Regions from separate parts of the Dechloromonas sp. ARDL1 genome, predicted to be linked through region 2. Evidence: riboswitches for the same ligand, from Rfam matches in the RefSeq annotation. Region 2 holds a riboswitch; the other holds the start of a gene.
The links. A riboswitch is a leader RNA that binds a small molecule or an ion and turns the genes downstream of it on or off. The one in region 2 is predicted to bind cobalamin.

Region 1: linked by a shared signal. The riboswitch ahead of cobT (nicotinate-nucleotide--dimethylbenzimidazole phosphoribosyltransferase) and the one ahead of AB6Q56_RS10170 (energy-coupling factor ABC transporter permease) in region 2 are both predicted to bind cobalamin.

The regions. Positions count from the first base shown of each region.
Region 1 covers NZ_CP168939.1:3,440,324-3,445,019, forward strand. Annotated here, with positions in the region: gene AB6Q56_RS17075 (hypothetical protein) at 1-816, opposite strand, end outside; gene AB6Q56_RS17080 (adenosylcobinamide-GDP ribazoletransferase) at 1,009-1,779, opposite strand; gene cobT (nicotinate-nucleotide--dimethylbenzimidazole phosphoribosyltransferase) at 1,853-2,914, opposite strand; cobalamin riboswitch at 3,095-3,324, opposite strand; gene cobU (bifunctional adenosylcobinamide kinase/adenosylcobinamide-phosphate guanylyltransferase) at 3,311-3,871, shown strand; gene AB6Q56_RS17095 (sensor histidine kinase) at 3,982-4,590, shown strand; gene AB6Q56_RS17100 (response regulator) at 4,587-4,696, shown strand, end outside.
Region 2 covers NZ_CP168939.1:2,064,880-2,069,575, reverse strand. Annotated here, with positions in the region: gene AB6Q56_RS10185 (energy-coupling factor ABC transporter ATP-binding protein) at 1-593, opposite strand, end outside; gene cbiQ (cobalt ECF transporter T component CbiQ) at 590-1,330, opposite strand; gene AB6Q56_RS10175 (energy-coupling factor ABC transporter substrate-binding protein) at 1,320-1,640, opposite strand; gene AB6Q56_RS10170 (energy-coupling factor ABC transporter permease) at 1,637-2,314, opposite strand; cobalamin riboswitch at 2,446-2,655, opposite strand; gene AB6Q56_RS10165 (DUF411 domain-containing protein) at 2,723-3,217, opposite strand; gene AB6Q56_RS10160 (ankyrin repeat domain-containing protein) at 3,211-3,684, opposite strand; gene AB6Q56_RS10155 (acylphosphatase) at 3,786-4,094, shown strand; gene AB6Q56_RS10150 (MaoC family dehydratase) at 4,123-4,572, opposite strand; gene AB6Q56_RS10145 (CapA family protein) at 4,592-4,696, opposite strand, start outside.

The DNA of each region.
Region 1 (4,696 bases), 1.4 Mb from region 2:
GTCTTTATAGTGATCGAGAAATTCATGAACTCGCCGGGCAGCCTGATTAAACTCATTTGAGAACATCGGGTTCCATTCATGGCTCATGCCAGTATTTTGTTGCCAAAGGAGCCTAGCGATTGCGTAAACAGTCTCTGGCTCTTCACTTGCCCCATTCAACGGTATGGGAATTACTTTTCGTTTTAGAACGCCAAGCCCAAAAACAGCCAATACCCTATCCGTCCAATGGATGTGGCCAACTCCTTTGGCGTAGTTCTCAACTTGAAAATTCAGCGTATTAGTTGTAGTGCCTCGAAGCGTGATCTGTTGAAGATTTATTCCACCAACTTCGCACCATGGAACAATTCCGTGTAATGGCGTTTGAAAGCCACGGATACTGAGCACCAGAGCTGGTTTTCCCATGCCGGGGAATATTCGAAATAAAGCAAGAAAAACAAATGTGGCCAATAAGACGCTACCAACAAACATTCCCCATCTGGGTTCGGCGGCAGAAGCGGAAGAGTAAGCAAACAAAACGCTCGCGATTAGCATTAGAAATGTAATCAGAACATTTGTGCTGCTGGTTTTCACCTCCAGGGATTTTCCATTTTCCCAAGGAGCTTTCGCCAGAGCTTCGACCCGAAATTTTATTTCCTTGGCATGTTTCTCTTGGAGTAATTTCTCTCGACGCTTATCTAAAGAGTACGCAAAATAGCTAATGGCAGCTCCGGCAAGCCCAATTGCCAACATAGCGGGATACTCGCGTGCTAAGGCTATCCCTATCCCGAGCAATAACAATCCGATGACAGCTAAGAGAAGCGCGAAAAATTTGATCATATACAGGACATTGCTTACGGGTTGGGTAGCCGCAAAAGTTGAGGTTACAGATTGATACCAAAGTCATGCATTAAATCACATGGGATACCAACTGCTTTTCTTCTCGTTCGAGTTAATTGTGGCTGTCTGCCGTGAAGCAGACTTCTGGATGGCTGATTGTGGCCGAATCTCGACATCCGCTATACAACGGCGTTAAGACGCAAACGCCACCCAGTTCGCCACCAAACCCAGATAAAACCCGATCTCGGCCACCTGCTGCACCGCCCCCAGGCAGTCCCCGGTATACCCCCCCAGCCAGCGCCGGAATTTCCCGACCAGCCATAGCGTCGCCACGGCAGCCAACGCAACACCGGCCAGCACTTTCCACCACGGCAACAACACCAGCGGCGCTGCGGCGAAACACAACGCGACGAGCAGATTGCCGCCGGACATCCGCGTCGCCAGCGGTCTGGCCTTGCTCGACGCGTCTTCGCGCACGTAGTCCATGGTCGCCAGCAGCATCGTCGCGCAGAAGCGGGAGACGGCGTGGCCGGCAAGCAGGGCGACGGGGACCAGCGCCGGGTCGAGCGACGTGAGCAGCACGAACTTGCCGAGCAAGGCCAGCACCAGCGCGACGACGCCGTAGCTGCCGACGCGGGAGTCCTTCATGATGTCGAGGATGCGTTGTTTTTCCCAGCCGCCGCCGAGGCCGTCGGCGGTGTCCGACAAGCCGTCTTCGTGGAAGGCTCCGGTCGCGTACAGCGTCGCCGCCATCGACAGCAGGACGGCGACAGACTGAGGCCACAGGTGCAGGGCCAGCCAATAGACGAGCGCGCCGATGCCACCGACCAGCAGGCCGACAGCCGGGAAGTAGCGGGCCGAGTGGTTGAGCGCCTCGGCCGAATGCCCGACCCAGCCGGGTACCGGCAGCCGCGTGAAGAAGCGGATGGCACCGAAGAAATATTCCAGTTCGCGACGGATCATGTTGCAGCCCTCGATTCCCGCCCACGCCTCAGGCAAGCCTTGAGACGGGCGGGGGTTTGCCTGGGTAAGCGGCTTATTCCTTGTCCGAGACGCCGGCCGATTCGAAGCTGGCCATCTCGTTGAGGAAATTCACCGCCGCCTGGACCAGCGGGTAGGCCAGCGCGGCGCCGGTGCCTTCGCCGAGGCGCAGGCCGAGATCGAGCAGCGGTTCGGCGCCCATGGCGAGCAGTTGCGTGCGGTGGCCGGCTTCGGCGGAGCGGTGACAGAAGACGCAGTAGTCGAGCAGGGCCTGGGCGAGGCGCGAGGCGACGAGCGCCGCCGAGCCGACGATGAAGCCGTCGATGAGCAGGACCATCTTCGCTTCGGCAGCAGCGAGCATGGCGCCGACCATGGTGGCGATCTCGAAGCCGCCGAATTCGGCGAGCACGGCGAACGGATCGTTGTCGCCGCCGCCGTTGCGGTAGCGCAGCAGCGCCTGTTCGAGCAGGTCCTGCTTGCGGGCGAGGCCGGCGTCATCCAGACCGGTACCGCGCCCGACGCATTCGGCCAACGGCAGGCCGGTCAGGCAGTGGGTGAGCAGCGAGGCGGAGGCGGTGTTGCCGATGCCCATTTCACCGAAGCCGACGACGTTGCAGCCGGCCGCTGCCAATCCGAGGACGATGCCGGCGCCCTGCTCGATGGCTTGGGCGCACTGGGCGACGGTCATCGCCGGTTGCTCGATGTAGTTGGCGGTACCCGGTGCGATCTTCAGATCGATGAGCCCTTCGCGCTCGCCGCCGAAATCGTGCGCCACGCCGGCATCGACCACCGACAGCCCGAAGCCGTTCTGGCGGGCGAAGACGTTGATCGCCGCGCCGCCGGCCAGGAAGTTCTCGACCATCTGCCAGGTCACGTCCTGCGGGTAGGCCGACACGCCGGCCTTGGCAGCACCATGATCGCCGGCGAAGACGAGCATCTGCGGGTTGTTCAGGCTGGGGGTCAGCGTCTGCTGGATCAGACCGATTTTCTTGGCCGTCTTTTCGAGCAGGCCGAGCGCGCCGAGCGGCTTGGTCTTGCGGTCGATCTTGTGCTGCAGGGCGGTGTCGATGTCGCGGTTCGGGGCCGCGATGTTGAACTGGTGGTCAAACGAATGCATCCGATTCTCCAAAAGCAAAAGGGCCTCGCGGCGACGTTGTCCAAACGCTGCCGCGAAGCCCTGTCCACAGGCTTCCATTTTCAAGAAACGCCAACAACATGAAGCGAAGCGTTCCTGGCTAGGCGCGCCGCTGAAGGCAGTACAAAAAGTACGGCAAGGCAGCACAACGACGCCAGGATCATTTTGTTGGCGTTTTCGACACGTCTTCTGGCTCTCGGATCGTCCGTTCGCCGCGCCTTCCCGCCGGGTCTGTTTCCCCTTGGCAGTGACATCTTGCAGCGACCGTCCCCGATTACAGCGGCGGGCCCGCCCCGGAATTGAGTCCAACTCGCACCGGGTTCCGTATTGTCGAAGCGGCGATTATAGCGGTTGCCGCCCTGCCCGCCTTCACCCACAATGCCGCCCATGAAAGAACTGATCCTCGGCGGCGCGCGCTCGGGCAAAAGCCTGCTCGCTGAAAAGCGCGCCCAAGCATCCGGACTCAAGGTCATCTACCTTGCCACCGCCCAGGCCCTGGACGGCGAGATGGCACGCCGCGTCGCCCACCATCGCGAACGGCGACCGGCCGAATGGGGCTGCGTCGAGGAAACCCTGCACCTGACCGACCGCCTGCACGACCTGGCCGCGCCGGATACCTGCATCCTGGTCGATTGCCTGACGCTGTGGCTGTCCAACCTGCTGTTTGCCGGAAAGGCCGCCGCGCAGGCCGAAGCCGGCGAGGCCATCGACTGCCCGCTGTTCCGCACGCAGACCGCAAACCTGATCGAAGCGCTACCAACGCTGCCGGGGCACATCATCCTCGTGTCGAACGAAGTCGGCTGGGGCATCGTGCCCATGCACCCGGTTTCCCGCCTGTTTGCCGACGAACAAGGCCGTTTGAACCAGCGCGTCGCCGCCGTCTGCGACCAGGTAACGCTGGTCAGCGCCGGACTGCCGCTGCAGCTGAAACCCCGCTGAGATACCGGCTTGTACCGCCGGTCACCCGACCGGCGGCAACGGTTCCCTCCTCCCGCCGGCCGGCGTATGCTTGCGCGCAAAGGGACAACCGCCATCGGCAATATAACGATATGCAAAAGCTGCTCGACATTCTGGCGTCAGGCATCCACGACGCAAAAAATCAGCTGTTCCAGGCCGAGTCGACGCTGATCGAGGCGGAAAGCAAACACGGCATCGATCTCGGCGAAGCGCGCTACGCCATCGAGGCCGCTGCCCAGCGCCTGTCGCGCACGCTGACCGCCTACCGGCTCGGGCGCCACGACCAGGCGCTGGCCGTCGTGCCGACCGTGGTCTGCGACCTTTGCGACGAGGTTGCCCTGGCCCAGCGCCATCACCTTGCCGCCGCGCAGATCCGGCTCGAAATCGACTGCCAGGCCTTCGACGAATGGCCGCTCGACCGCGACCTGCTGACCGACATTCTCAACAATGCTGTCCAGAACGCCGGGCGTTTCGCCAAGAGTTGCGTCCGCCTCAGCGCGGCGATGGACAACGGCGGCTTGCTGCTGCGCGTCGAGGATGACGGCCCGGGCTACGCGGAACTGCCACCGGCCGGCGGCACCGGGCTCAAGCTGGCCAAGACGCTGGCCGCCCTGCATGCGCGCAAGGAGCGGCACGGCCACCTGCATCTGGACAACGGCGGTCCGCTTGGCGGTGCTCGCTTCACGTTGTGGCTGCCATGAGCAACCTCTACGCCAAGAAACGCTTCCTGGTCGTCGACGACATGCCGACGGCCCGCGATGCCCTGCGCACGGTCGCGCAGAACATCGGCGCCTTTTCGGTCGAGTT
Region 2 (4,696 bases):
ATGCTCATGCCCTGCTCGTGCAGATCGTCGAGAATCGCCAGCAGGTCGGCCTGCATGGCCGGGTCGAGGCCGGCCTTGGGTTCGTCGAGGACCAGCAGTTCGGGATGCATGGCCAGCACGCCGGCAATGCAGACGCGCTTTTTCTGCCCGAAGCTGAGTTGGTGCACCGGTCGTTCGCCGATTTCGGCCAGGCCGACGGCCGCCAGGGCTGCGGCGACGCGCCGGCGCACGGTGTCGTCGTCGAGGCCGAGATTGAGCGGGCCGAAAGAAACGTCCTCGGCGACGCTGGCCGAGAAGAGCTGGCGATCCGGATTCTGGAAGAGCATGCCGACCCGGCTGCGCAGTTCGCGCAGTCCGTTGCGCCCGTAGTCGACCGGCTGGCCGGCATAGCGCACTGTGCCGCTGGTCGGGCGCAACAGGCCGTTGGCATGCTGGAACAGGGTTGTCTTGCCCGAGCCGTTGGCGCCGAGCAGCGCATTGCGGCTGCCGCGCAGGATGTCCAGCGAACAGCCGTCCAGGCCGGTGTTGCCGTCGGCATAGCGAAAGGCTACCTGCTCGAATTGCAGCAGGATGTCGTCGCGCGGCAGCGTCATGCCAGTTGCCCGATCATGATGAGCAGCGTCCCGCCGGCGAGTGCCAGCAGGCTGTCGCGCCGGGCGTGCGGGAAGGTTCGCGCCATGAAGCGCAGCGGTCCGTCGCTGTTGCGGGCCTGTGCGGCGACATGCAGCGCCTGGGCGCGTTGCCAGACCTGCACGGCGAGATTGGCGATCAGTCCGCCCAGCGAACGCCAGGCATGGCGACGCGTGGCGTAGCCGAGACGCGCCGTCTGCGCGGTCACCGTGTCATGCACCGTCGCCGAGAAAACCGACAGCATGCGGTAGCCGAGCACTGTCAGGTCGAGCAGTAGCGCCGGGGTTTTCAGGCGGCGGAGCAGGTCGATCAGGTCCGGTAGCGGCGTCGTCAGGACCAGCAGCAACAATGCAGCGAGCGCGGCCAGCGAACGGCTGCCCACCTGCCCGAGCTGCGCTCCGGCGTCGGGTGCTCGGGTCAGTGCCAGCCCGCCGCCGTCGACGCTGCCCAGCGACAAGGCGAGCGACAGGCTGCTCAGGGCGAGAAAGAGAAGGGGCGCTGCCGCCGCCCGCAGATAGGTCGGGATGGGAACGCCGGCAGCCAGGCGGGTGACGGCGAACAGCAGGCCGGCGACCGCCAGCGCGCCGCCCGGCGTCGGCGCGGCAAATGCCGCAACCACGCCGGCCAGCGCAAACAGCCCCTTGGCGACCGGCGAGACCGGCCGCCAGCGGCTGACGCAGGCGGCGTGCTCAAGGTGCATCGTCACCCTTTTCGGCGGCGCGCCGGTACTTCTCGCGGGTGACCGACACCCCGAGCCAGTAGCCGATGATGCCGGCGCCCAGCGCCGCCTGCAGCGCGAACAGCAGCGACTCGATCTCCTTGCCCGGCGGCGTCAGGATGGATTCGAACCAGGGGCGGTAGTTCGGCGCCAGTTCGCCGATGGCCTGTTGGCCCTGGGTGTCGGAGCCGCCGAACAATTCGGCGTCCGGGTCCGGCTTTTGCACCAGCCACAGGGGGAGGGCGGTGAGCAGCACGACCCCGAGCAGCAGCAGGATGGTTCTCGGCTTCATGCTTTGACTCCGCCTGGTCCGGACAGCCGCAGCGCCAGCAGTTCCTGCGCATTGAAGCGGCGCAGGGCGTTGAAGATCAGTACGGTGAGCAGTCCTTCGCTGATCGCCAGCGGAATCTGGGTGAGCGCGAAAATGCCGGCGAACTTGACGAAGGCGCCGACAAAACCGCTGATGGGGTCGGGGAAGGCGAAAGCCAGCTGGCCTGCGGTGGTGACGTAGGTCATCAGGTCGGCCAGGCAGGCGGCGAGAAAGACGGCGACGCTGCACGAGGCGCGGCAGGCGGTGGCGAGCCGGAACACGCCAGCCGCGACGAGGGGGCCGACGACGGCCAGCGAGAACAGGTTGGCGCCCAGCGTGGTCAGTCCGCCGTGGGCCAACAGCAGGGCCTGGAAGAGCAGGACGACGAAGCCGATCGGCGCCATCGCCGCCGGTCCGAACAAGATGGCGCCCAGCCCGGTGCCGGTCGGGTGCGATGAGCTGCCGGTCAGCGACGGCAATTTCAGGGCGGACAGAACGAAGGAAAAGGCGGCGGCGACGCCGAGCAGCATGCGCAGTTCCGGATGCTCGCGCAGCCGGCGATTGACCGAATGGATGCCGTAGGCGACGAAAGGCACCGCCGCCAGGCTCCAGCCCACGGCATGCTCGACCGGCAAAAAACCTTCCATGATGTGCATGATTCATCCCTCAGCAAACATCGAAACATGCCAAGGGGGATATGACGGATGCGGGACGGATGGCGGCGTGTACCCGGAGTGGATAAGCAACGGCAAGCCAACTGCACCTTTCCCTTTACCCCGGAGAAATGGCACGACATTGGTTTCAGGCCGGTCTTCTGGCTCGCCTTCAATCTTCTCCACCGGCCTTCCCATGCGATGCGCACAGTGGCGTGGGGTGGAGTCGTCAGGCCTACAGCAGCGGGGGCTGCGCCGGACTGTCTGCTTGCGCAGCATCACCGGCTTCCCGTTTCACCTGCCCCACGACTGTGAGGTCAGGCACCTAAAACTGCACTGATTCTACTCTGAAACTTTCTGGGGGATAAAGCTTTTCGCCGCGTGCGTGGCTGGCAAACCGCCCGGCGCGGCTCAGTGCCGGGCGTAGATGGAGGTCTTGCCGTCCTTCTTAACCAGCAGGGTTTCGTAGAACTCGCGCCGCACGCGGGGGGCGACGGCGCTGTCCTTTTCCAGCACGGTGCAGGCCGTTTCGCAGGTCGGGCTGGAGAATTCGCGGCCGGGCGCGCCGAGCGGCAGGCCGGGAACCGCCAGGCCCAGCGCCTTCGGTTTTTCGGCGAGCAATTCCTTGATCTGGTCGGCGTGCACATGGCCTTCAATGAAGTAGCCGGCTACCAGGCCGGTCGGTACGGCCTCCAGGTCACGCGGTACTTTCAGGCGGCGTTTGACGGCTTCCATGTCGTCCGTCTGCGTCACTTTCACGGTGAAGCCGTTCTGGCGCAGATGCTCGGCCCATTCGATGCAGGCCAGGCAGACCGTCGGCGTATAGACCTCGATGACCGGCAGGGGCTGGGCGGCGGCGATCTTGGCGCAGAGCAACGCCAGCAGCAGGGCGAAACGCTTCAGCATGGCTTGCCCGCCTTGCAGCCCTTGAGTATCCACAGCGAGATGATGCCGGCGGTTTCGTCGGCCTTGACCTTGCGTGCCATGGAGCCGGCGTCACGACCGTTGTCCGTCTTGGCCAGCGGGTCGGCGCCGGCCTCGAGCAGCAGTTGCGTGTGCGTCGTGCGGCTGCCGTAGGCCGCCATGTGCAAAGGCGTTGCCCCTTCGTTGTCGCGCGCATTGGGGTCCGCCTTGGCGGCGATCAGCACCTTGAGCGCACTGGTGTCCGGGTTCATGGCTGCAAGATGCAGCGGCGTCGAGCCGAGTTCTGTGCGAACGTCGCGTTGCTTGGGGTCGGCCGCGAGCAACTTGCTGACTTCGGCTCCGGTTCCGGTTCTTGCCGCGTCATGGATCGGCCGGTCGTGGCTGGTGGGCTGGCTGAAGGCCGGTGCGCTGACGAACAAGGCGAGCAGGATGGGCAGCAGTTTTTTCATGGGCGTGGCGCTTGGGTCGGGAGGATCATTGTTGCGTTAGTCTATTGGACAATCCTTGATCTGTCGCAGTTTCGTTATTCCCTAATATAATGATTCCATTGATGAATTGGCGGAAAACGGAGGCGATGGAGATGGGGAGTATTGCGCGTCACCTACGCATCGAGGGGCGGGTGCAAGGGGTCGGTTATCGTTGGTCGATGTTGGAACAGGCTCGCGCCCTGAGGGTCAATGGCTGGGTTCGCAATCTTGGCAGCGGCGATGTCGAGGCCATGCTGGCCGGCGAAGAGGAGGCGGTCCTCAAGCTGATTGCCTGGGCGCAGCGCGGCCCGGCCCATGCCCGGGTCGAACGGATCAACGTATCCATCGGCAGCGGCGACTTCACGGATTTCGCGCAACTGCCCAACGCTTGAAACGCGGCCAAGCTGCGGGGCGATTCGCCTAGCCCGTCTTGCGACGGAGCAAGTGATTGACGATGAAGGACAGCACGACTTCGCCACGCTGATTGATCGCGTGATACTTCAAGCGGGCAATGCCGCGATCCGGCTTGGAATTCGAGGGCCGTACTTCCAGCACCTCGATTTCACTGTGCAGGGTATCGCCCGGCCGCACCGGCGCCAGCCAGCGCAATTCGTCGATGCCCGGCGACCCCATGCTCGATTCGGCCAGCACGCCGGACTGGATGAAGAGGCGGAAGCAGATGGCCAGGCTCTGGAAGCCGCTGGCGATCAGCCCGCCATATGGCGAATCGGCCGCCGCGTTGGCGTCGAGATGGAAAGCCTGCGGGTCGTAGCGCCAGGCGAAGTCGATGATTTCGGCTTCGGTCAGCGTCAGGCCGGGCGAGGTAAAACGCTGGCCGGGGATGAGGTCGTCAAGGTAGCGGGTATCCATGCGGTCTCCTGAGGTCTGTCTACGGGTTGATACATTGCGCGACGGAGGTTTCTCCCCGGCTGCCGCAGGGTGTTGCTTGACCCGGGGCGGGGTGGGGCGTGCCGTCGGCGTCGATGTGGGCGGC